4 regions of the Desulfofundulus luciae genome follow, and region 4 is predicted to be linked to each of the others. Evidence: riboswitches for the same ligand, from Rfam matches in the RefSeq annotation. Region 4 holds a riboswitch; each other region holds the start of a gene.
What was found. A riboswitch is a leader RNA that binds a small molecule or an ion and turns the genes downstream of it on or off. The one in region 4 is predicted to bind cyclic di-GMP.

Region 1: another riboswitch for cyclic di-GMP. It lies ahead of J2Z49_RS05725 (ATP-binding protein); the one in region 4 lies ahead of J2Z49_RS09400 (HD-GYP domain-containing protein).
Region 2: another riboswitch for cyclic di-GMP. It lies ahead of J2Z49_RS07975 (type II secretion system F family protein); the one in region 4 lies ahead of J2Z49_RS09400 (HD-GYP domain-containing protein).
Region 3: another riboswitch for cyclic di-GMP. It lies ahead of flgB (flagellar basal body rod protein FlgB); the one in region 4 lies ahead of J2Z49_RS09400 (HD-GYP domain-containing protein).

What each region holds. Positions count from the first base shown of each region.
Region 1 covers NZ_JAUSUX010000007.1:36,649-42,378, reverse strand. Annotated here, with positions in the region: gene J2Z49_RS05740 (DMT family transporter) at 1-433, shown strand, start outside; gene J2Z49_RS05735 (methylated-DNA--[protein]-cysteine S-methyltransferase) at 468-1,070, shown strand; tRNA gene J2Z49_RS05730 (tRNA-Thr) at 1,080-1,154, shown strand; cyclic di-GMP riboswitch class I at 1,535-1,620, shown strand; gene J2Z49_RS05725 (ATP-binding protein) at 1,944-2,933, shown strand; gene J2Z49_RS05720 (STAS domain-containing protein) at 3,094-3,414, shown strand; gene J2Z49_RS05715 (PP2C family protein-serine/threonine phosphatase) at 3,422-4,147, shown strand; gene J2Z49_RS05710 (STAS domain-containing protein) at 4,137-4,448, shown strand; gene J2Z49_RS05705 (DUF342 domain-containing protein) at 4,616-5,730, shown strand, end outside.
Region 2 covers NZ_JAUSUX010000011.1:11,223-16,952, forward strand. Annotated here, with positions in the region: gene J2Z49_RS07960 (prepilin peptidase) at 1-487, shown strand, start outside; gene J2Z49_RS07965 (GspE/PulE family protein) at 490-2,187, shown strand; gene J2Z49_RS07970 (type IV pilus twitching motility protein PilT) at 2,213-3,298, shown strand; cyclic di-GMP riboswitch class I at 3,367-3,455, shown strand; gene J2Z49_RS07975 (type II secretion system F family protein) at 3,510-4,742, shown strand; gene J2Z49_RS07980 (prepilin-type N-terminal cleavage/methylation domain-containing protein) at 4,876-5,406, shown strand; gene J2Z49_RS07985 (type II secretion system protein) at 5,552-5,695, shown strand; gene J2Z49_RS07990 (prepilin-type N-terminal cleavage/methylation domain-containing protein) at 5,667-5,730, shown strand, end outside.
Region 3 covers NZ_JAUSUX010000004.1:37,676-43,405, forward strand. Annotated here, with positions in the region: gene J2Z49_RS03425 (FliH/SctL family protein) at 1-716, opposite strand, end outside; gene fliG (flagellar motor switch protein FliG) at 700-1,701, opposite strand; gene fliF (flagellar basal-body MS-ring/collar protein FliF) at 1,709-3,238, opposite strand; gene fliE (flagellar hook-basal body complex protein FliE) at 3,255-3,554, opposite strand; gene flgC (flagellar basal body rod protein FlgC) at 3,589-4,035, opposite strand; gene flgB (flagellar basal body rod protein FlgB) at 4,042-4,524, opposite strand; cyclic di-GMP riboswitch class I at 4,552-4,639, opposite strand; gene pseC (UDP-4-amino-4,6-dideoxy-N-acetyl-beta-L-altrosamine transaminase) at 4,845-5,730, opposite strand, start outside.
Region 4 covers NZ_JAUSUX010000014.1:15,693-21,422, reverse strand. Annotated here, with positions in the region: gene J2Z49_RS09405 (methyl-accepting chemotaxis protein) at 28-1,239, opposite strand; gene J2Z49_RS09400 (HD-GYP domain-containing protein) at 1,271-1,894, opposite strand; cyclic di-GMP riboswitch class I at 2,210-2,311, opposite strand; partial or broken gene J2Z49_RS09395 (UPF0236 family transposase-like protein) at 3,567-4,172, opposite strand; gene J2Z49_RS09390 (transposase) at 4,204-5,565, shown strand.

The sequences.
Region 1 (5,730 bases), on a different contig from region 4:
GGCTTTTTTGGGAGACATCCTGGCTTTTGCCGGGGCTATTTTTATTGCCGGCTATGTATTGATCGGGCGCGGCTTGCGGCACCGCCTGTCACTATTCCCGTACATTTTTGTTGTTTACGGGGTCAGTACCGTGACTTTGTTCCTGGGTGCGCTGCTGGCCGGCTTGTCCTTTTTTCCTTACCCGCCTTCCACATGGCTGTGGTTTTTCCTCCTGGCCCTGGTGCCCACCATTTTCGGGCATACCATTTTCAACTGGGCCCTGCGTTATGTCAAGGCTGCCGTGGTCTCAGTGAGCATACTCGGCGAGCCGGTGGGGGCAACCATTCTGGCTTATATTATTTTTCACCAGGTGCCTTCACCCTTACAGCTTGCGGGCGGGGCGATTATTATCACGGGCCTGTCCATTTTTATCCGGGCGGCAGCGGAAAAATAGCTTGTTCCATTTTGCGGCTGTGGGGGGGCGTTCTGTGAATGGGTTTCATTTATTATCCACCAGAGCGGGCTGGGTTGGTACTGCCTGGGGTAGGCAGGGGCTGCTGGTCCTGACATTTCCCCGGCCCAGCCGGGAGGAAGCCCTGGCTGCTCTGATGGATGAAGTAATACCCGCAGAAGTCAATCAAGGAAGTGGGCCTGCATTAAAAAGGTGGCCCGTGGCTTTTCTGGAAGAAAGGCTGAACCAATACTTCCAGGGCCGGCCGGTTTCCTTTACGGATATTCCCGTGGATCTTTCCTGGTGCACCCCTTTTGTGGCCCGGGTGCTGGATTTTGTACGGCACATCGGGTACGGTGAATTATGGTCGTACCAGCAGGTGGCGGCAGCCGTCGGCAGCCCCCGGGCCGCCCGGGCCGTGGGCGGGGCTTTGGGGACCAACCGGGTTCCACTGGTTATTCCCTGCCACCGGGTAATCCGCCGGGATGGATCGCCCGGCGGTTTTGGCGGCGGCCTGCCTCTAAAACTGCAGCTATTGCAACTCGAAGGCGTGCGACCCGGCCCCACCGGGCGATACCAATTGACAAATGACTCTGTTTGCGTTAATATAAGTAATGCGCCGGGTAGTCAAATGAGATAACAGAAAAGTGCTGGTGTGGCTCAGGGGTAGAGCAGCGCACTCGTAATGCGCAGGTCGTCGGTTCGAATCCGACCACCAGCTCCAAAAAGCTAGACGCCGCAAGGGTTTGCGGCGTTTATTGTTTATTATATTACATTGTCTTGCTTCTTTCAGAAGGGAAAATAAAAATGGATATCGTATATTAACTTTTGGGTGCAGGTATCTTGTCCGCAGACATGGCTTTGGTACCGGTGGTTATGAATTTTGTCTACAAGGATTATTCCTCTCTGCTCCTTCTGGTTGCTGGCGGAGCACGTCATGTCCGTTCTTATCCACACGGGCCTGTTTTTGTATTTTCTCTCATCATATTTCCCATACCTAACAGTTCTTCAGGGGCTGAATTTTTCGCTGGTGGAAAATTTTCTGTGTTCTGGCGGTGTTGAATCAGCCTTTTAACTGTTAAATTAAAAACTTTATTGTCTTTATTGTGTTAAAGGCAAACCACTCGAAAGGGTGGGGCGCAAAGCCATGGGTCTGCAGCCCTAAAGGGTATGACTGCCAGGCTGCCGCGATAAAGGTATTGATTGTTTTCTTTTTAATGGTGTTTTGTTGCGGCAGCCTGGTCAGGCTGCCGTTCCTGCTTATAAAAAAGTATGTTTACCCATTTGGGGTATAGAGGTCGACTCTAACAGAGCCAATGGCTGGGACATTTGCTGGCAGTATTGTGGCAATTGAAAGGGCATGGGGCCGGGAGGGGCTGAAAGGCAGAAGGGTGGTGAAAAAATGCAACGGTGTCTTGAATGCGCAAAGAAAGAACCGGACCGTCCTTGTGTGGAGTGCCAGTATTTTGTCCAGCTAAGCCCCCTTCGGCGGGTGCCTTCGCCGCCTGTCCGGGTGTTACTGGAAGATGAGCATGGCAGGCAGTATCCGGCTCACATCCTGGTGTTAAATACCACGGAGTTTGGGCTGGAAACGGAAGCTCCTGTTCCGGGGCGGTATGTAATCAGGCTGCAGGAAAACTTGTGGGTCGAGGTGGCCGGGGTACCGTTCAAAGGGAAAAATAACGTCCACGTTTTTGATATCCTGTGTGTCCACCGGAAGCAGGGGACTGCCCGTCGTCTTAGCAGGGAGGAGTATCAGTTGCTGGCCGGAAGCGCCGGCGAGCTAATACAGGAGATTTCCCGGCACTTGCCGGAGCACCTTCAGGACCTGGTCAGGGAGAAACTGCTGGCTGAGGTGGAGAAATCCGAACTAATTAACGCTCTCAGGGTGGGGAAGGTGATGAAATATGAAGGAGGGCGCTTCCGCTACCTTTCAGGCCAGGCTGACCTGGACCTGCCTATGGAAGAAGCGGAAAAACTGATGCGCCAGGCTATCCGCCAGGCCGAACACCGCCGCGAGGTGATCATTAGCGCTGACGGGCAAAAGGTGTTTGACCTTCACGGCGTGCCCTTCGACCACAGGAGCGGTGGACTGCTGGCCTTTGACATCACCGAGGTGATTGAAAAGGAGAGAAAGATGCACCAGCAGGAGATGCAGGCTTACCGGGAGGCCATAGCGGCGGTAACGGGGGGCCGGTTATACCTGGTGAATAGTGGAGAAATGGAAAAAGTGATCTCAGAAGGGACGGAACTGGCCAGGGGTGAGGTCCGGCAGACCCATGACATTCCGGAAGCCCGCCGGGCAATGCGGGAAGCCTTGCCTGTTCTCGACAGCCGCAGGCAGCACGCGATTGCCTTGTGCTTGACAGAGGCGCTGGCCAATGCTCTCAAACATGCAGGGGGCGGTTGCTGGCAAGCCAGGCAGTCAGGGGACACCGTCAGGATTATCGTTCAGGACCGGGGTCCGGGAATCAAAACCAGCGAATTGGCCCGGGCAACGTGATGCAACATTATTCAACCAAGAATTCCCTGGGGTGTGGATTTACCCTGATGCTCTACTATGCGGACCACCTCTACCTTAATACAGGACCGTCAGGTACCGCCCTGGCCCTGGACTTCGGCATTAAAACCGGACAAGACCAATGAAAGAGGGGGTGATTTTGTTGCTGAAAGTAGATGTTTACGTTGACCGGGGGGTGTGCCGGCTGGTGCTGAACGGTGAATTGGACGTGGAAACGGTAGCGCAGTTGCAAGAAGTTGTTGGGAAAGTGGGAGAACACACGCTGGAAGTTGACCTGTCGGGCGTTTCTTTCGTTGATTCCACCGGTTTGAAAAGTTTGCTGGACATTAGCAACGACTGGCGGCAAAAAGGGGGCCAGATGCTGATTTTGAGGCCGCAACCTGATGTGGCGGAGGTGATGCGGCTGGTAGGGTTGGACAGGCTCCTGGCGCAAAACACCGCTCCGGGCGGAGAAGAGAGGTAGGAGCAGGATGGGAGAAGTGATTACAGTGAATGGAAAAATACTAAGAGCTTACGGGTTGGAAGTTAGTGGGTGTAGCCTGCCTGCCGAACAGGTCGGGGGGGATTTTTTTGAGTTTATTTCCTGCGACGAGAGAACCGTGTTTGCCGTCATCGGAGACGTAATGGGTAAAGGATTCCATGCGGCCCGGCTGATGGAAACAATCCGCCATATGCTCCGGGAGTGTATCAGGATTAATCCCCATCCTCTGGAGGTGGTGCGCCGGTTAAACAGGGTGGGAGGGGATGAACTGCGGAAATGCGGGGCTTTTGCCACCCTATGCCTGCTGTGTTACGACGGGATAGCTGGACGCCTCTCCTGTGTCAATGCAGGGCACCACCCTCCCCTCCTTCTATCTGACGGCAAGGTGAAAGTGGCCCGGTGCCGGGGAGTCGCCCTGGGCCTGCTGGAAGATTACCTCGGGTCAGGGGTGGAGGAATTTTTTCTTGCCGACGGAGATGCGGTGGTGCTGTATACCGATGGACTTGTGGAGGCCTGTGGCCCGGGCGAGCAAAGGTACGGGCAGGAACGATTGAAGAAGATAGTTCGCCTTCAGAATGGTGCTGATGCAGACAGGATGAAACAAAACATTTTATCAGACCTGGAGACATTTACCCGCGGTTTTTCCCAAAAGGATGACGTGACACTGGTTGTTATGAAGGTGACGGGAAAGGGAGGTGAAAGGGGTGGAGATTAGAGTCCGGCAAAAGAAAGGGATGGTAATCCTGGAGGTGGAAGGCGAACTGGATTTCAGCAACGTGGAGCAGTTGCAACAGGAAATTCAGCGACGGACGGAAGAAGTGGTGGAGATAGATCTGCAGGGACTTCGGTTCATAGACTCTTCCGGGGTGGGAATGCTCCTGAGTCAGGTCAGACACCTGTACAAGCAGGGGCGTACCTTGAGAATTGTTCGTATCCCCGATTTTATTCGAGAAGACCTGGAAGTAATAGGTTTTTTTCAAGTACTGGAAGCTCTTAAGACAAATCCCAGCGCTTAGCAGGAGGTGGGTTCCTTATGAAATATGAAGAGACTATCCGGGGCTCCCCCGCAGCAACAGCGAGTACAGTGGACAATGCTTTTCCGGATGGAGAATCGGTGGGTCCATATGCTTTTGTGAAACAGGGGCGCCTTGTTGTATGGCACCGACCGGAGGGACCTTACCCGGTGGTGGTACCTTGTCCGGGGGTAAGGCTGATTGTTAACGGCCGGGAGTGCACTCAACCCACCCCCGTATCCATGAAGGATACGGTGCGGGTGGAAACGGTGGAAGAGCGTAGAGAAGGGAGCTGGTCTGTATCCGTTTCTTCCGATGGTCTACAAGCGATATTGCGAACGCGCCCTGCGGTGGTAGTTCATCGGGAACTGCCGGATCTCCCGCCTGCCAGGGTACTGCAACTGAAGGTAGTGGAACGGGAAGAACGTTTTCCACCACTCACTAAGGACGAACTATTGCGGGAGTTGTCCCGGTTGGGGATTAACCATGGCGTAGACTGGGAAGCATGTTCTCGCGGTGTTGCATCCTGTGTTGAAGAGGAGGTGGTTATCGCCCGGGGTATTCCTGCAGAACCGGGAAAAGACGGCCGGGTAGAATTGCTTTTTTCCTCTATTTCCAAGGTGCCGGTACTGGCGGAGGAAGACGAAGCGGTGGATTTCCGGGAACGCTATGTTTTTACGTCGGTAGAGGCGGGAGACGTCCTGGCTGTCAAACACCCGCCTGAGCCGGGTCGTCCCGGCACCAGCGTCAAGGGTGAGGTAATTGTGCCGCCGTCGCCCCGGGACTTCATCCTTTCGGTAGGCGAAGGAGCGGTGCTTACCAGGGATGGTGAACGGGCCGTAGCGGCCCGGGCTGGACGTCCTGTGGCTTCCCGCTGGCGCGACCTGGTGAGAGTAAGCGTATTGCCTGAACTGGTGCATGCTGGTGACGTAGATCTTGCTTCAGGTAACATTGTCTTTAAAGGAGATATCCTGATTGCTGGAAATGTGGCAGAAGGGATGGTGGTAGAAGCGGGCGGGAATGTCAGGGTGGGAGGGTTGGTCTCCGGCGCGAGGGTTCAAGCCACGGGGTCCGTCGTAATCAGGATGAATATCCTGTCATCGGTGGTAATCGCAGGAGGAGTTCCTGCTTTCCTGCAAGGAATGTTACCACAGGTTCATACCCTGGCGACCGGTTTGCAAGAGATGACCATGGCTATCCGGCAGTTACTGGGTCACCCGGCGTTCAAGCAGGGCGATCTTAAAGGCGGTATCGGCCCCCTGGTAAGGTTGCTGCTGGAGGGGAA
Region 2 (5,730 bases), on a different contig from region 4:
CCGGGAACACGGCCCGCACGTTCATACTGCCGGCCTGCTGGTCCTGTTTTCCGTCCTCGTGGCGGCCAGCTTCATTGACCTCGACCACCGGATCATCCCCGACCGGCTCACCCTGTTTGCCCTGGCCGCCGGCATACCTCTGGCCGCCCTCCAGGGTGCGGAGGTTCTCAAAGACGGCTTCTGGGGCTCTGTGCTGGGGGGCGGGGCATTGTTGATGGTGGCCCTTTTTTCGCGGGGCGGCATGGGCGGTGGGGACGTGAAGCTGGCCTTTGCCATCGGATGGTACCTGGGCTGGCAGGAGACCCTGGTGGCCCTGTTCCTGGCCTTTGTGCTGGGTGCGGTTGTGGGGGTTTTATGGGCGCTCAGGACGGGGAGAACCCTTAAAACGGCCATCCCCTTCGGCCCGTTTCTTTCATCGGGGGCCATGCTGGCCGCGTTGACAGGGGATAAGCTTATTTCCTGGTATCTGAACCTGTGGGGTGGTTGAAAATGGCCGCCGTTTACACCAAAAAGCGCCTGGGGGACCTCCTTCTGCAAACCGGGTTGATTACCCGGGAGCAGTTGAACCAGGCGCTTGAGGTGCAAAAGCAGACCGGGGAGCGCCTGGGCCGGGTTCTCATCAACCTGGGCCTGGTCACGGAGCAGGACATCCTGAACACCCTGGAAATGCAGCTGGGCATTCCCCAGATTACCCTGATGGACAAAGTAGACCCAGTGCTGATCAAATCTCTCCCCGAGGCTGTCCTGCGCCGGCATAAGGTGGTGCCCGTGAAAAAAGAGGGACGGCGGCTGATCGTGGCCATGTCCGACCCTCTGAACCTGGTTGCCCTGGACGACATCCGCCTGGCCAGCGGGCTGGAAGTGGAACCGGTGCTGGCCCGGGAAGAGGAAATCGACGCCGTTCTCCAAAAGGTATTCGGCCTTACCTTTGTGGAGCAGGCCTTCGGCCAGCCGGCCGCCCCGGAGGAGCGGGAAATCCAGACCCTCACCCTGGCGGCGGGGGATGAGGTGCCCCCGGAGGAAGCACCGGTGGTGCGCCTGGTCAACACCATCATTGCCCAGGCGGTGGCGGAAAAGGCCAGCGACATTCATATTGAACCACAGGAGGACCGGGTGCTGGTGCGTTACCGGGTGGATGGGTTGTTGAGGGAAGCCCTTACTCTGCCCCGGCATATCCGCTTCAACCTTACTACCAGGATCAAAATCCTGGCCGGCCTGGACATTGCCGAAAAGCGCCTCCCCCAGGACGGCCGGTTTCAGGTTAAGTACGGAGAACAGGAAATAGATGTGAGGGTATCCACCCTGCCTACGGTCCACGGGGAAAAGGTGGTCCTGCGTTTGCTGCTTAAAAGCGGGCGAATCCTGCCCATTGACCGGCTGGGATTCCACCGCTACAACCTGGAGCGTTTTGCAGAGGTAATCCATCGCACATCCGGCATGATCCTGGTCACCGGGCCCACCGGCAGCGGCAAGACCACCACCCTGTACGCGGTACTGGCCCAGTTGAATTCCCCGGAGCGCAATATTGTGACCATAGGGGACCCGGTGGAGTACCTTCTGCGGGGGATCAACCAGACCCAGATCAACGTGAAAGCCGGGCTTACCTTTGCCGCCGGCCTGCGCTCCATCCTCCGCCAGGACCCGGACATCATCATGGTGGGCGAAATAAGGGACGGGGAGACGGCCCAGATCGCGGTGAGGGCGGCCACCACCGGCCACCTGGTGCTCAGCAGCCTGCACACCAACGACGCCGCGGGTGCCCTGACCCGCCTTATCGATATGGGGGTGGAGCCCTTCCTGGTGGCCTCCTCGGTGGTGGGCGTGGTTTCCCAGCGGCTGGTGCGCCTGCTCTGTCCCCGCTGCAGGGAGCCCTACCAGCTCCCGGAAGACGCGCCGGAGAGGATTTTTATGGGCCTGCCGCCCGATGATCCGGTGACCCTTTACCGGGCCGCCGGCTGCCACCACTGCAACCACACCGGTTACCGGGGGCGGACGAGCATCCAGGAGGTGCTGCCCGTGACCCGGGCCATCAGGGAGCTGGTAAATAAAAAAGCTTCTGCCGATGTGATCAAAGAAAAGGCGGTGGCCGAGGGAATGGTTACCCTGAAAGAAGATGGAATAGACAAGGCCCGGCAGGGGATCACCTCCATAGCGGAAGTGATGCGCGTGGCCTATAACGAGTGGTGACGGAAAAGGAAGGTGTTGCGGCGGAATGCATGCCGATGAACTTTTAAAGCTAGCCTTCGAGCTGAAAGCTTCCGATGTCCACCTTACTGTGGGCCGCCCGCCCGTCTTTCGGGTTCACGGGAAGCTTTTTGCCGCCGACGAGCTGGACGCCCGGGCCGTGCCGTGGGTGGAGGATCTGCCCGTCCTCACCGCCGGGGATACCGAGGCCCTGGCCCGCCAGCTGATCCCCGGGGACCGGTTCCAGCAGTTCATGCAGGTGGGCGAAAGCGACCTGTCTTACGCCATCCCGGGAGTGGGCCGCTTCCGCGTGAACGCCTTCAAGCAGCGCGGCACGGTGGCCCTGGCCATCCGCCTCATCCCGGAGCGCATCCCCACCTTCGATGAACTGGGCCTGCCCGAGGTGGTGGCCCACCTGGCCAGGCGGCCCCGGGGCCTGGTGCTGGTTACCGGGCCCACGGGCAGCGGCAAGTCCACCACCCTGGCGGCCATGATCGACCTCATCAACAGCGAAAGCCGCCTGCACATCATCACCCTGGAAGACCCCATCGAGTACGTCCACCGGCACAAGAAGAGCCTGGTCAACCAGCGGGAAATCGGCCGGGACTCCCTTTCTTTTGCTGCCGCCCTGCGCGCGGCCCTGCGGGAAGACCCCGACGTCATCCTGGTGGGGGAGATGCGGGACCTGGAAACCATTGCCACGGCCATCACCGCCGCCGAAACCGGTCACCTGGTGCTGGCCACCCTGCACACCACCAGCGCGGCCCAGACCATCGACCGCATCATCGACGTTTTCCCGCCCCACCAGCAGCAACAGGTCCGGCTGCAGCTGGCCAACGCCCTGGAAGGAGTGATTGCCCAGCAGTTGCTGCCCCGCAGGGACCGCCCCGGCCGGGTGGCGGCACTGGAAATCCTGGTGGCCACGCCGGCCATCCGCAACCTCATCAGGGAGGGGAAGACCCACCAGATTATCTCCCACCTGCAGACCGGGGCCAGGTACGGCATGCAGACCCTGGATATGGCTTTAAGAAACCTCGTCCGTACAGGGGTGATCGGCAGGGAAGAGGCCCTGGCCCGGGCGGCCGATGCCGAAAATTTGTTAAAAATGATTTAAAACAACAAGCTGGTTATTGACTGGCAGAGCGGCTCCCGCTAAGATAAGTTTTAGGAAGAGTGCGGCAAAGCGAAAAGAGGCAAACCTGCCGAAAGGCAGGGGCGCAAAGCCGCGGGCCTAAAGCGGTGCGAGCCGCCAGGGCAGCCGGGCTGCCGAACTTTCCGGCACGTACTTCCAGGCGCGTCGCCTGGATTTTTATTTCCGGGAGGTGGTGAGGGGAGCTTTGCCCGTCTATGCCTATCGGGCCCGGGATTTAACCGGCAGGGTGGTTTCCGGCCGGCTGGAAGCTGGCGGTCCGAGGGAGGCGGCCAGGATACTGCAGGGCCAGCAGCTCATCCCCGTGCAGATCCGGGCCGTGCGGGGGGGCGTCAGCCTGACTTTGCGGCTGCCTTCATTCCGGCGTGGGGTCAGGCTGAGGGAGCTGGCCCTCTTCTGCCGCGAGCTCTCCACCCTGGTCAGCGCCGGCGTGCCCCTGGTGGGTGCCATGCGCATCCTGGAGCTGCAGGTGGAGGGCCGGGTGCTCAAAGAGGTGGTGCGCGGGGTGACCGGCCGCCTGGAGCAGGGACACTCTCTAGCCGAATCCTTCGGCGCCTACCCGTTGGTCTTCCCCGAGATCTTCATCAGCATGGTGGAGGCCGGGGAAGTGGGTGGTGTGCTAGACGAGGTGCTGGAGAGCCTGGCCGGCCATTTTGAAAGGGAACACGAGGTGAGGGAAAAGGTGAAGTCGGCCCTCACCTACCCCACCATGGTACTGGGCTTTGCCGTGGTCATCCTCACCTTCGTGCTCACTTTCGTACTGCCCCCCATCATCAACACCATCCAGAACCTGGGTGTGCCCCTGCCCCTGCCCACCCGGGTGGTGATGGGAGCCAGCCGCCTGGTGGGGCGCTACTGGTACCTTCTCCCGCTGTTTCCGCTGGCGGCGGCTTTCGGCTTTCAGCGCCTGCGGGCCTCGCCCCGGGGCCGGGAGATCTGGGACCGCCTGGTCCTGAAAATGCCCGTATTCGGGCCGGTGCTGAAAAAAATAATCATTGCCCGCTTCGCCCGTACCCTGGCCGCCATGCTCAAAGGCGGGGTGCCCATCATCCAGGCCCTGGAAGTGGTAAAGAAAACCGCCGGCAACCAGGTGGTGGCGGGCGGCGTGGCCAGGGCGCAGGAGAGCGTGCGGGAGGGGCAGGGCCTGGCCGGTCCCCTGGAAGAGAGCGGCATCTTCCCCCCGCTGGTCATCCGCATGATTGCCGTGGGGGAAGAAACCGGCAGCCTGGACGCGCTGCTGGTCCGCATCGGCGCCTTTTACGACCAGGAAGTGAACATCACCGTGGGCCGCCTCTCCAGCGTGCTGGAGCCGGTGCTGATTGTCTTCCTGGGCGGCATAGTGGGGTTCATCGTCCTTTCGGTGCTCCTGCCCATGTTTACCAGCATGATGCAGGGGCTGGGGAAGTAGGGCGGTGGTTTCAAAGGTGTTCTTACATACATACTCTAACCGGCCGTTTAGGCACCGTTTCCAGGTCAATTATTTAATTAACAACCCTTGTTTCTTGTTTTATTAAGACACTGCTTTTAGGGAGGGAAAAACTATGCGCAAAAAACTTAAGGACAACCGCGGCTTCACCCTGGTGGAGCTTCTGGTGGTCATCGCCATCATCGGCATTTTAGCCGCCATCATCGCTCCCAACGCCTTCAAGGCCATTGAAAAGGGCAAGGTAGCGGCAGCCGAGGCGGATTATAAGGCAATTAAAGCGGCGGCATTGAATTACTATACCGACACCGGCGAGTGGCCAAATGACGGAGCAGATAACACAGGGTTTGTGCAATCCGATGGCAAAACTGGCTGGAATGGTCCCTACCTGGAGCGCTGGCCGAGCAAGAACCCGTGGGGTCAAACGTATGTGTACAATAAAGATAACGGTGTAGACTTTGACGGCAATACAAGTACAACTGAGCGATATCTGACAATCAGTAGTGTTCCTTTAAGCGCAGCAAAGCGGATCGATGCTGACTTAGATGGAACGGAAAATGGGTCACAAGGAATTGTTAGATATAATTTTGGTTCTACTACAACAGGCGATGTAAATATTTTGATTTCAGCTGATGGGCAAGTGCAGTAACTTTACAAGTTTAATGCTTTAATGCCCCTATGATCCTGCCGGCGCCCCCCAGCGCCGGCAGGGCCGGAACCCGTGTGCCCTGTTCAGGCGGGGATGAGGTAGTGAACCGGATCCTCTTTTTCCCGGGAGAGGATGTGAGCCATTAATGTTCGGTTTGCCGGACCTGCGCCGCAACAATCGCGGCTTCACCCTGGTGGAGCTTCTGGTGGTCATCGAACCTTTAAGTCCGCTGCAATGCTTCATGCAGACGAGGAATGGTTATGATTATGCGTCCGTTTTCCAGACATGACCGCGCCTTTACCCTGATCGAGGTCCTGGTGGCCG
Region 3 (5,730 bases), on a different contig from region 4:
ACCCTGCCGTCGGCCGTTTCGATGCGGCACCCACCCGGTTCTATGGCCGGGTCGCCTATAATATTCAGGACCGTTCCGGGGGGCAGGGTAAGGAGTATTTCCTCCCGTCTTTCTTCCATCAATTTCTTCTGTTCCGGGTTTACATAAATAACCACCTGCCCCCGTATCCGGGCCGCTTCCAGGGCTTCCCGCACTATATTCAGCACTATGGCGGGATCGATGGTCAACTGGGCGGCCACAATTTTTTCCGCCATTTCCCTGGCCAGGGCCACCACTTCTCCCTCCAGAGCTTCCAGGGTTGAGCGGCGGATTTCTTCGGCCTGCTGCAGTACCCGGCGGGCTTCTTCCCTCAAGGCCCGGGCCTCGGCCGCGGCATCTTCCACGGCCTTGCGGTAACCTTCCCGGTAGCCTTCCTCCCACCCTTCCTGCAGCCCTTCTTCCCGGGCCCTGGCGGCCGTTTCCCGGGCCAGCGCCTCCGCTTCGTGCCGTGCCTTTTCCAGGATGGCTGCGGCTTCCCTTTGAGCCGCAGCCAGGATTTCTTCGCTTTTTGCCCGGGTTTCATCCGGAGAAACCATTTCCCCCCGGCTGTTCCCGCTGCCCTCGTGGTGTTCGTCCCGGTTTAAAGGCAGTACGGGAAAATCGTATCGGAGAGCTATAAAGACGGGGTCCTCATCGCAGGATACGCTCCCCCGGATGATCCTAAATGATGATCGCATCCTCTCCACCCCGTGCGATGATAATTTCGCCCGTTTCGTCCAGGCGGCGGATAATCTGCACTATGCGCTGCTGGGCTTCTTCCACATCCCGCAGGCGCACCGGCCCCATGAACTGGATTTCCTCCCGCAGCATATCGGCCGCCCGGCGGGACATGTTCTTGAAGATACGCTCGTTGACTTCCTCGTTGGCCCCCCGCATGGCCCTGGCCAGATCTTTGGTATCCACTTCCCGCAGAACCCGCTGGATGGCCGTATCGTGAAGCTTGACGATATCCTCGAAAACAAACATCATCTTGCGCACCTCGTCGGCCAGGTCGGGGTCGGAAACCTCCAGTTCTTCCAGGATGGTTTTTTCGGTGCTGCGGTCCACCCGGTTTAAAATGTTGACCAGAGTTTTTACCCCACCCACCGTCTGGTCCTGTTGAACCACCATCGAGAGCTTTCTTTCCAGAACTTTTTCTACTTCTTTTACTACCTCCGGGGGTGTGCGGTCGATGACCGCTATCCTCCGGGCGATATCGCTCTGCTTTTCCGGAGGCAGGGAGGAAAGGATCAGTGCCGCCTGCTCCGGCACCAGGTGGGTGATGATCAGGGCGATGGTCTGAGGGTGTTCATCCCGGATGAAGTTGAGCAAATGTTTGGGGTCGGTCCGGCGCAGGTTGCTGAAAGGAACTTTCTGAATGGCTACCGACACTTTGTTAAGGATTTCCTCCGCCCGCTGGGGACCCACGGCTTTTTCCAGTACTTCCCGGGCATACTTGTAACCGCCGTGCATCAGGTATTCCCGGGCTTTGTTCAACTCCAGAAACTCTTCCAGCACCGCCTGCTGGACTTCTTTGGGCACGCTTTCCAGCATGGAGATTTGCTGGGTAAGCATTTCTATTTCATCATCGGGAAAATGTTTCAATACCCTGGCGGACAGATCCGCACCCAGGGCGATCAGGACGATGGCTGCCTTTTGTAAGCCGGTCAGCTTGCCAACCACGGTGCATCTACTCCTTGAGCCACACTTTTAAAATCTCGGCCACTTGAGCCGGCTTTTCCCGGGCTATGTCCCTGATCTGCTTGGTCCTGCTGGGCTGTGCGGGCGTTTCTTCAGGTGCGGGCACATGCCCGGTTACTACCGGAGTTTTCGGCACCTCTTCCACAGCTTCCAGTTCATATGCCCGGCGCCTCCGCCGGCGGATGAACAGGATCAACAGGAGCAGGCTCATTAACAACCCGGCTGCTCCCACCGCCACGGGCCAGTATTTTTTCAGACCGGCCAGCATGGTGGGGGGTTGTGCCATTTCCCGCTGAAGCTGGTCCAGGTAAGAGGTATCAAAGGGCATGGCCGAAACGTTAATCTGATCCCCCCGGTTTTGCTGCAGGCCCACCGCTGCCGAAACCATATCCTGGATCTGCTGCAACTGGGGTGCGCTGTAGTTGCCGTTTAAAACTACGGCTACCGAGAGCCGGCGCAGGGTTCCCGGCGCGGCGACCAGGGTTTGCTGCTGGCTGCCCAGTTGATAGTTGGTGATGGTCTGCTGCTTCTGGTACTGGGAATTGCCGCCTGTCAGTGCGGGAATGGTATTTCCTGGTGGTTGAGAGCTTGGAGGTCCCGGTACCCCACCTGCACCCGTGCCCGAGCCGCTTTCGGTAATGGTTTGCTGGCTCAGAGTTTGTCCCGGCTGGACGGTGGTGGTGGTGGTCTGGCGCTGGTCAAAATCCAGGTCGGCCGTAACCATGGCCACCGCTTTGTTCGGTCCCAGGATTTTGGTCAGCATCTGCTGAATGCGGGTCTCCAGTTCCTTTTCATACTGCCGGCGCACCTGGTATTGATCCATGGACAGGCGGGCCAGCTTGGCCCGCTCGTCGGCCAGGGCCAGGTTGTCGCTTAAGACGTTGCCCTCCATGTCAATGATGTGTACGTTTTCCGGCTTCATTCCCTGGACGCTGCCCACCACCAGATCCATAATGCCCTTTACCTGTTCGGGCTTCAATTCACCCTTGAGTTTTAAGGCTATCGAAGCAGAAGGTTCCACCTGGTTGTCCAGGAAGAGGCTTTCCCGGGGCAGCACCAGATGCACCCGGGCCTGTTCCACCTCCTCCAGGCTGGTGATGGTGCGGCGCAGTTCCTCCTGCAGCGCCCGCTGGTAGTTGACCTGCTGCTCAAAATCGGTGACACCGAACTTTTGCTGGTCGAAGAGCTCCCACCCGGCCCCCGAATCGGCCAGCACCCCCTTGCTGGCCAGTTGAATTCTGGTGCTGTACACCTGCCCCTCCGGCACGGCGATGGTTTTACCCTCGTCTTCCAGCCGGTAAGGTATTTTCATGTTTTTCAGTTCTTCGGCGATTTTGCCCGCCTGTTTGGGCTCCAAACCGGTGAAGAGGGGAGCGTATGCAGGTTGGGAGATAATAACGGCCAGGTAAATTACGGTTGCCAGCAGTCCCGCCGCAGCGGCAGCGAAAAGGACCTGCCGGGACCGGGGCAGCGCCTGCCACCGCTCCTTGATGGGGAGCAGGATCTGTTTGGGGTCCATCAATTACAACAGCTCCTTAAACCTGCATGCGCGAAATTTCCTGGTAGGCTTCTACTATTTTATTGCGCACCTCCACAGCCAGGGACATCATGATCCGGGCTTCTTCCATGGCAATGGTCACCTGATGCAGTTCCTGCACCCGGCCGGTAAGGAAGTCGAGGCCCACCCGGTCGGCCCGCACCTGGGCGTTATTCACCTCTTCCAGGGCCCGTTCAAGCATCCGGCCGAAACCGGGGGCGCCGGCAGCAGCGTCCGGTTTTGCGGGCTGACTTACCGTGGGTGCCAGGGTTAAGGGGGAGACGGGTAAAATTTGCATCTATGAGTGCCCCTTTCGTCAGCAATATGAATAATTAGCCCCTGCCTATTTCCAGAGCCCTCAGGGCCATATCCTTGGCTGCGTTCAAAACCGTGACGTTGGCCTCGTAGGCCCGGGTGGCTGCAATCATGCTGACCATCTCGTTGGCAATATTGATGTTGGGATAGGCCACGTATCCCGTATTGGGGTCGGCCAGGGGGTGGGAGGGCTCGTAAACAAGCCGGGGCGGGGAAGGATCCTCCACTACTGCCGCCACGCTCACGCCGGCGGCGTTGAAGGAGGGTTGGCCGGGCGGGGAGTCCAGGGCCTGGCGCAGTTTCTCGGCAAAGACGGGAACTTTCCGGCGGTAGGCCGGGTTCAGGGGGTCGTTGGGCCTGCCCGCCGTTTGCAGGTTGGCAATATTGTTGGCCGTAATATCCAGCCACAGCCTCGATGCTGTTAAGCCTGAGGCACTAATGCCGAATACATCTAATAGAGGCATCGCCTGTTACCTCCCCCGGATGACATAGGTTAACAGGGACAGGCGGTCGCCCAGCGCCCGGGCGGCGGCCTGGTACGTCAGGGTATTGGCGGCCAGGTTTACCATTTCCTGATCAATGTCCACGTTATTGCCGTTGTAACCCATGGTGGTGCCCTCCTCCTTCACCACCGTGGGTTCCACCCGGGCCAGCGGGACCGGAGCCCCGATATGCCTGGGGTCACTGGTAACCAGCGGCAGGACGTCCTCCCCCAGCGCCCGCCGCAGTTCCTCCGTAAAGCTGACGGAAGATTTTTTAAATCCCGGCGTATTCACATTGGCCACGTTATGGGCAATTACCCTTTGGGTTAGTGCCGCTGCATCCAGCTGCTTTTGCAGCGCCACCAGAATGGGACTGGCGAAAAGATCCAAAAAAACCACCTCCCGGCTGCCGTGATCTTCTTCGGGGGCCGCTCCCCGCAATGTACCACCTATGTAAATTATTGTTAACAAAAAACCGACCCGGAGGTCGGGAAGCATTGTCGCAACCCGGCTGCCTTAGCGAGAGTCCGCTTTAGGCCCGTGGCTTTGCGCCCCTCCCTTTCGGTGAAGTTTGCCCCTGGACAATGTGCTAAAGGTCAGGTTATTTTCTTTTGAAAGCAGGTTGACTTTGGTAACTAAGTGGTAAATTATTTGACACGTTCTCCCAAATTCCTTCTATAGAGAAGAAAAAAACACAAAAAAATAACAAAAACTTGAGTTTTTCAAAGCAAGACACGGAGTAAAACCGGAGAAAAGTGTCGAATAAAGTCGAAGAAGGAGGAAGTTCCCTTTCACCTTCGTGCCCAGGCTATAACCCTGCGTACCGCCGCGATCACGTCCCGTACATCCCCGTCACTCATGGCCGGATAAAGGGGCAGGGTGATAATCCGCTCGTACAGCTCTTCCGCGTGGAAACAGTAAAACCCGGAAAGGCTGCAGCTGTCCGGGTCCCCCAGCCAGCGGTAGTAGGGATGGCGGTACACGGGGATATAATGCACGTTTACCCCGATGTTTTCCGCCCGCAGGGCTTCGAAGACCTGGCGCCGGTCGAATTTTAGATGCTCCAGTTTTAAAGCCAGCACGTAAAGGTGCCAGGACGAACGGCCATATGGCGCCTGGTACGGGATTTCCACTTCGGGCAGGCCGGCAAAGGCTTCGTTATACATACGGGCGATCTGGCGCCGCCGCTCCAGGAAACGATCCAGCTTGCGCAGCTGGCTCAAACCCAGGGCGGCCTGGATATCCGTGAGGCGGTAGTTGAAACCAACGTCCAGCATTTCGTAGTACCAGGGGCCCTGATCCTCCACCATCAATTCCCGGTCCCGGGTGATCCCGTGGTTGCGGAAAAGCAGCAACCACTGGTACAGTTCGCCGGAATTGGTGGTCACCATTCCCCCTTCCCCGGTGGTGATGTGTTTCACCGGGTGGAAGCTGAAGACGGTCATATCGCTCAAGCAGCCGATGGGCTGCCCTTTATATTCCGCCCCCAGGGCGTGGGCGGCATCTTCGATGACCACGAGATTGTGCTTTTCAGCCAGGGCGTGAATGGCATCCAGATCACAGGGCTGTCCGGTGAAATGTACGGGAATGATCGCCTTTGTTTGCGGGGTGATCTTTTTTTCTATTTCCACCGGGTCGATATTATATGTGCGCGGATCTATGTCCGCAAACACGGGT
Region 4 (5,730 bases):
CTTCCCTTTTTTAGAGTCCTTCTCTTTTTAACCTTTGGCTATTTCGGCAATCTCTTTTTTCAACGCCACGAAGCAACGTAGCAGTTCCAGGGATGCCTGTGCCAATTCTTCGGCTGCTTCTGCCCGGGCTTCTCTCACCAGAGCAGCGCCGACAGTATGAACCAGGCGGTGAGGCTCGTCTATAACCCGCCAGGCAGGCAAGTGGCCGAACTGGCTGCCGCCCTCACCTATATACCAGCGCCCAAAGGCGCATTCGGTATGGTCGGATAATTTTTCACCTGTTCCAACTTTGGCCACTACAGTGTTAATGAACCGGGCATGGTCGAAAAGCCTGGCTGCCAGGATATGAACCGGCGTATCCTCAGTTATCTCGACCAGGAGTTCTTCCAGAACCGGCAGGGTGGCTTCACGGATGTGACTGGCATTGGCTGTACAAGAGTCACCGAAGGCTGTTATTTGGGCAAGCCGCTGGGACGACTGGGCAAGATCCGTTGTCGTAGTGGCAACCTGATTCATGACCCGGGTTATTTCGTCGAGGGCGCTGGTTGCAAGTTCCACCTGCTTCATGCTTTCGTCTATGCTTTGTACCACAGAGGTAACCTGCCTGGAATAAACCTCAAAGGAATCCGTTACCTCTTTGCTGCTGCGGTCGGCTGACTCTGATAATTGACCCACTTCTGCAGTTAATTCTTTCACAGTCCCTACCGCATCCTTCGTTTTTCCCGCGAGCTTCCTTACTTCTTCAGCTACTACGGCAAAACCACGCCCGTGTTCGCCAGCCCGGGCAGCTTCTATAGCAGCGTTCAGTGCCAGGAGGTTGGTCTGTTCTGCAATCTCCGCAACTTCTTCGCCAATCTGGTTGACCTGATTAAAACGCTGGCTTACTTCATTCAGCTGGTCTCTCATGTACTGTATACCGGTAGCCACAACTTTTAAAAGCCTGTCCATCTCCGCCATCGCCGAGCGATTGGCCTCTGCCAGCTGTTTCATTTGGTGATGAGCGGCAGCCGATTCTTCCACGGAAGCATTGACTTCCTCGATAGTGGCAGAGAGTTCTTGGGAACCCGATGCCTGAACCTCCGCCTCGCGGGCCGCTTCATCTGCCTTCAAGCGGCTCCACAGGGCCAGGAGATCTGTGTGTGCCATAATGAAACGACCTACGCTAAGCCCAAAAAGCAAATCACCCGAATTGAAGGTATTGGATGTACCCGGCTCACTTTTCTTTCTGAAGAACAGCAACTTAACCCCACCCTTTCCTTTTCGTGAACGTTTAAATTTTGGAATAAAAATTAGTCGTAAATTCTCGTTCGTAGAGGCTCAAATCAGTTTCTCCCCGTCCTATCAAGCGACTAAAAACTTCCACCAAAAGTGGATCAAACTGCCCTCCGGCACAGCAGTGCATTTCCTTCAGAGCCTCTTCCCGGGATAATGGAAAAGGTCGGTAGATCCTCTCCGTGGTCATGGCGTCGAAGCTGTCGGCAACGGCTAAAATGCGCGCCCCCAGTGGTATATCTTGAGCTGCAAGTCCAGCGGGATAGCCCGTTCCATCGTATCTTTCGTGGTGGTGTAGGACCATTAGACTAATTTCTTTCATACCGGGAATGGTTGAGAGAATTTCATAACTGAAAACCGGGTGCCTTTTTATCTCCTCCCATTCCTCGGCAGTCAACTTGCTCCGCTTAAACAGTATAAAGTCGGGGATGCCTATTTTGCCTATGTCGTGCAGAAGGCCAGCTAAGTAGACGCGCTTCTGGTATTTTTCGTCCAGTCCCAACTCCCTGGCCAGCAAGAGCGCATAAAAGGCCACTCGTTGAGAATGCAGGTAGGCCGACTTAAATCGAGATTCCTGCACCCGAACCAGTACCCGAGCAGCGTAAATAAGTGTGGACCTCATGGAAACACCTCTACCAAATGGTATTAAAAAATCATAAGGAAAGTTTCTTATTAGGAATGATGGTGGCGGGTACAAGGGTGGGGAGCATAAAAAGGGGAACCCAAAAGGAGGGAACCAGAGAAGGGGAACCCCAAAAGAGATGTTTATAGGGCTAATAAATAAGGCCAGATGTAGACAGATTATCCCCCCCCCCCCCCGAACTTGCGTTCTATAAGGGATTCTTTCATACTTGCTCAAACCTCCGCCTTTTACGTTATTCCAAATTAAGAAAGCCGCAGGGAGACAAGTATACGCTTTCCTGCGGCTACCTTTCTCCCTTGCAACCCAGCCGTCATAGTTCCCCGTGGCAACCCTTTGGGGAACCTTAGACCTGTGGCTTTGCGCCCCCGGCTTTCGCCGGGTTTGCCCTCCAGGATTCGGATCGAACAAAATAGCTTTTTAACTTTTCGGCCCCACTATTCTATTTCGACGTAATTTTAGCTTACTTGACGTAAGATCGTGAAATCAGGTTCTTTCTCGAATGCCTCCAGAAGCGGAACGCACCGCTCCGAGTGCTCCCTGTATTCCCGCAGGCTTTCCTCGACTTCCCGCCTACGGGTCAGGATATCTTCGCCCAAATACCCGTAGAAGGTCATCTCCTACTACAATCTTTTCTTTGTGGCGAATCACCAACCAGATTTTATTTCCCGCCCACAGTCCCAGAACGAAAAATCCCGCCGCGCGTGACAAATGGGCGGGTACCAGGCTTCCAAGTATCAGAACCAAAGCGACAGTGGGTAGCATCGCGGAAATACGCACCAATTCTCCCTCCCAGGGTGAAGTCGATGTCGAACGCGATTTTTGGTTTTATCCTGGGCGTCTTCGCTTCTCTCATTGCAAATCTGACCTAGGAATACGCCAAAAAAAGCAGGCTGAAGTGGAAACGTTTTCTCACCCAATTTTGCCGTACCTCCCCACCCCCTGCAGGCTTCCTCACCGCAGGAAAGACTATCGTTCCCTAGGTAGTCTGCGCCTACGGCCCATACAGCAGGGAAAACATCAAGATCTACTACAACCCGCATCCGGTGAAAAAACCGCCCGAAATCAGGGCGCTGTACGAGCAAAAAATCAAAGAAATCAAGCGCCGCGAAGCGAAAGGCGAACCCGTGCCGTTCAACGAACTCGGGTACCAGTTGGAAAAGTTTTTCGTTGGGCACAGGACCGGCCCGCACGAAGAACCTTCCCTGCACCTTTCGTTCCGGCCCACCGACTATTTCATGATGCTGGTCACAGACAACATGCTGGACGAGCCAATTGTGGTCGACAACGTGAAAACTACTCTCAGGAAGCTACGCCGAAAGAGTCGACCTGATGTACAGTCCCGTACCCGAATTCGCCACCCATTTCGGAGTGGGAATCATGGTGGTGACGGCAGACGGCAAGATCATTTTCTGCGAGCGGGGGCCTACTGCTGTCGACGCCTTCGTTTTCTTCCCTTCCGTGGCTGAAGGTTCCAGCAGGCCGGTGGACGCCGGGCCGAACGGCGGGCCGGATCCCTACAGGACGGCAGTGAGAGGGCTTGCGGAAGAGCTGGACCTGGAAATTTCGCCCGACCATGTGAAGTCCCTGTCTTTCGGAGCCAACGCCGTCCTCTGCGAATATGCCTTATGCGGGGTGGTATATGTGGAACAGACCGAAGAAGAGATATTATCACCCCGTCGGCTTCAATACACAGCTCCGGCGCCACTTCTTTCCCTCCGGGAGCTTCGCCATCTTCAAAAACTGCTGCTCTTTTTTCCTGGCCTTCGCGTTGGAGAACTTCGCCTACTTCCTGGGTGGCCTGCCAGATGGTCATGGGACTTACCCCGGGAACAAGGTAGCTCAAAATCTCCGCGGCCCGATCAAAGGGAAGCTCAGTGCTTAGTTTGACAGCCAGTTCTTTTAGGCGGGGGGTAATCCTGGCCCGCTCCGGCCAGCCCAGTAGCTCATCTAAAAAGAAGCTGGTTTCCCCGGTTTTTTTGTTTTTGTACAGGCGCCTTTTGTAGGGAAATTCCCCAAAGGTGCTGATGGCTGTTTTATCCCGAAACCCAACCACCCTCCAGGTGCTCCGGTCACGTTCATTCATCAGGCGGGTATCGAGCTGTTCCAGTGCCCAGGTGAATATTTGGTTGCAGACCTTCTGACAAAGCTCATGGATACCTTTTTCAAGTTCATAGAAGTCCTTGCACCTACCAAGTAATTCAATCAGACCCTTAACGAAAAGAAGGACTGCACCCACTATTTGGCGAATGTTTAGCATGAGACCTCACACTCCTTTAGCTTGATTTTTGGTGTTTTTTGGGCGCGTGAGGTCTCATTTCTTTTTCAGGGGGCTGATCCCCTTCTGGTGCCTACTGAAATTTTACACGGCCATTGACGAACTGGGAGATTTGGAACGCCTGGTCCTGGTTCTCGAATATCTACCCGACGAGGAACTCATGCAAAAGCTGGAGCGAGAACGCGGGCACGGCCGGAACGATTACCCGGTACGGGCGGTCTGGAACTCAATCCTGGCCGGGGTCGTATTTCAGCACACCTCTGTTGAGAGCCTGCGGCGGGAACTTAAGCGGAATGCCCAGTTGCGGGAACTATGTGGATTTGATCCGGTTCTGGGGGAGGATGCCGTTCCACCTTCTTATGTGTACAGCCGCATCCTGGTGAAGCTGATGCTTCACGCCGGTGAAGTGGAAAAAATATTTACGCGGCTGGTGGATGAAATAAGTACGCTGTTGCCGGATTTCGGGCGGGTGCTGGCCCTGGACAGTAAAGCTATTCACAGTCTGGCCCGGGGCAAAAAGCGGGATGAAGAAGAAAAGGTCCCGAAGCCTGATGGGCGCCGCGACACCGATGCCGACTTTGGCAAGAAAACGTACCGTGGGCGCAGAAAAGACGGTACCCTGTGGGAAAAAGTAGTTTCCTGGTTTGGCTACAAGCTTCATCTCATAGTTGATGCTGTATATGAGCTACCCGTAGGCTTTACGGTGACAAGAGCATCAGCCAGTGACGTGAAAGAGGGGCATAAACTGATTGAACGGGTGGCCGAACAAAATCCGGAGATTATAGAACGCTGTGAGACATTAGTGGCGGATAAAGGCTATGATGACAGCAAACTAATCATGAAGCTGTGGGACGAATACCAGATCAAGCCCGTAATTGACATCCGTAATCTATGGCGGGATGGCGAAGAGACGCGGCTGGTAACCGGTAAAGAGAACATTGTTTACGACTACTGTGGAACTGTTTATTGCCACTGTCCCGAAACAAATAAACGTCGCGAGATGGCTTTCGGGGGATTTGAAAAGGACCGGGGAACCTTGAAATATCGCTGTCCTGCCCGGCACTACGGGGTGAAGTGCCGGGGAATGGAGCAGTGTTCCGCAACGGGTGGAGTGCGTATTCCTCTGGCAGAGGACCGGCGGGTCTTCACGCCCTTAGCGCGGTCCAGTTACAAATGGAAGACAACCTATAAGAAGCGTACGGCCGTGGAAAGGGTAAATGCCCGTCTGGATGAGGTCTATGGATTTGAAAAGCATTTTATCCGGGGCCTGAAAAAGATAAAGCTACGTTGTGCACTGGCCCTGATGGTGATGCTGGCGATGGCCGTAGGCCGGCTACGACAAAAACAAGGAATAAATTTGAGAAGCCTGGTATAGGCGGCCTGAGAAGGACCAATCGGAAAAATTACACTACGGGAAGGGCGCCCCCCAAGGGGGTGTCAGGGTAAGTATGCCCTTTGACAGGGGTGGTAAAGGATATATAAGCCATTTACCCCAATATTAGGTTAATATCTCTGTCCTATGGCTTGAAAAACCTCCATG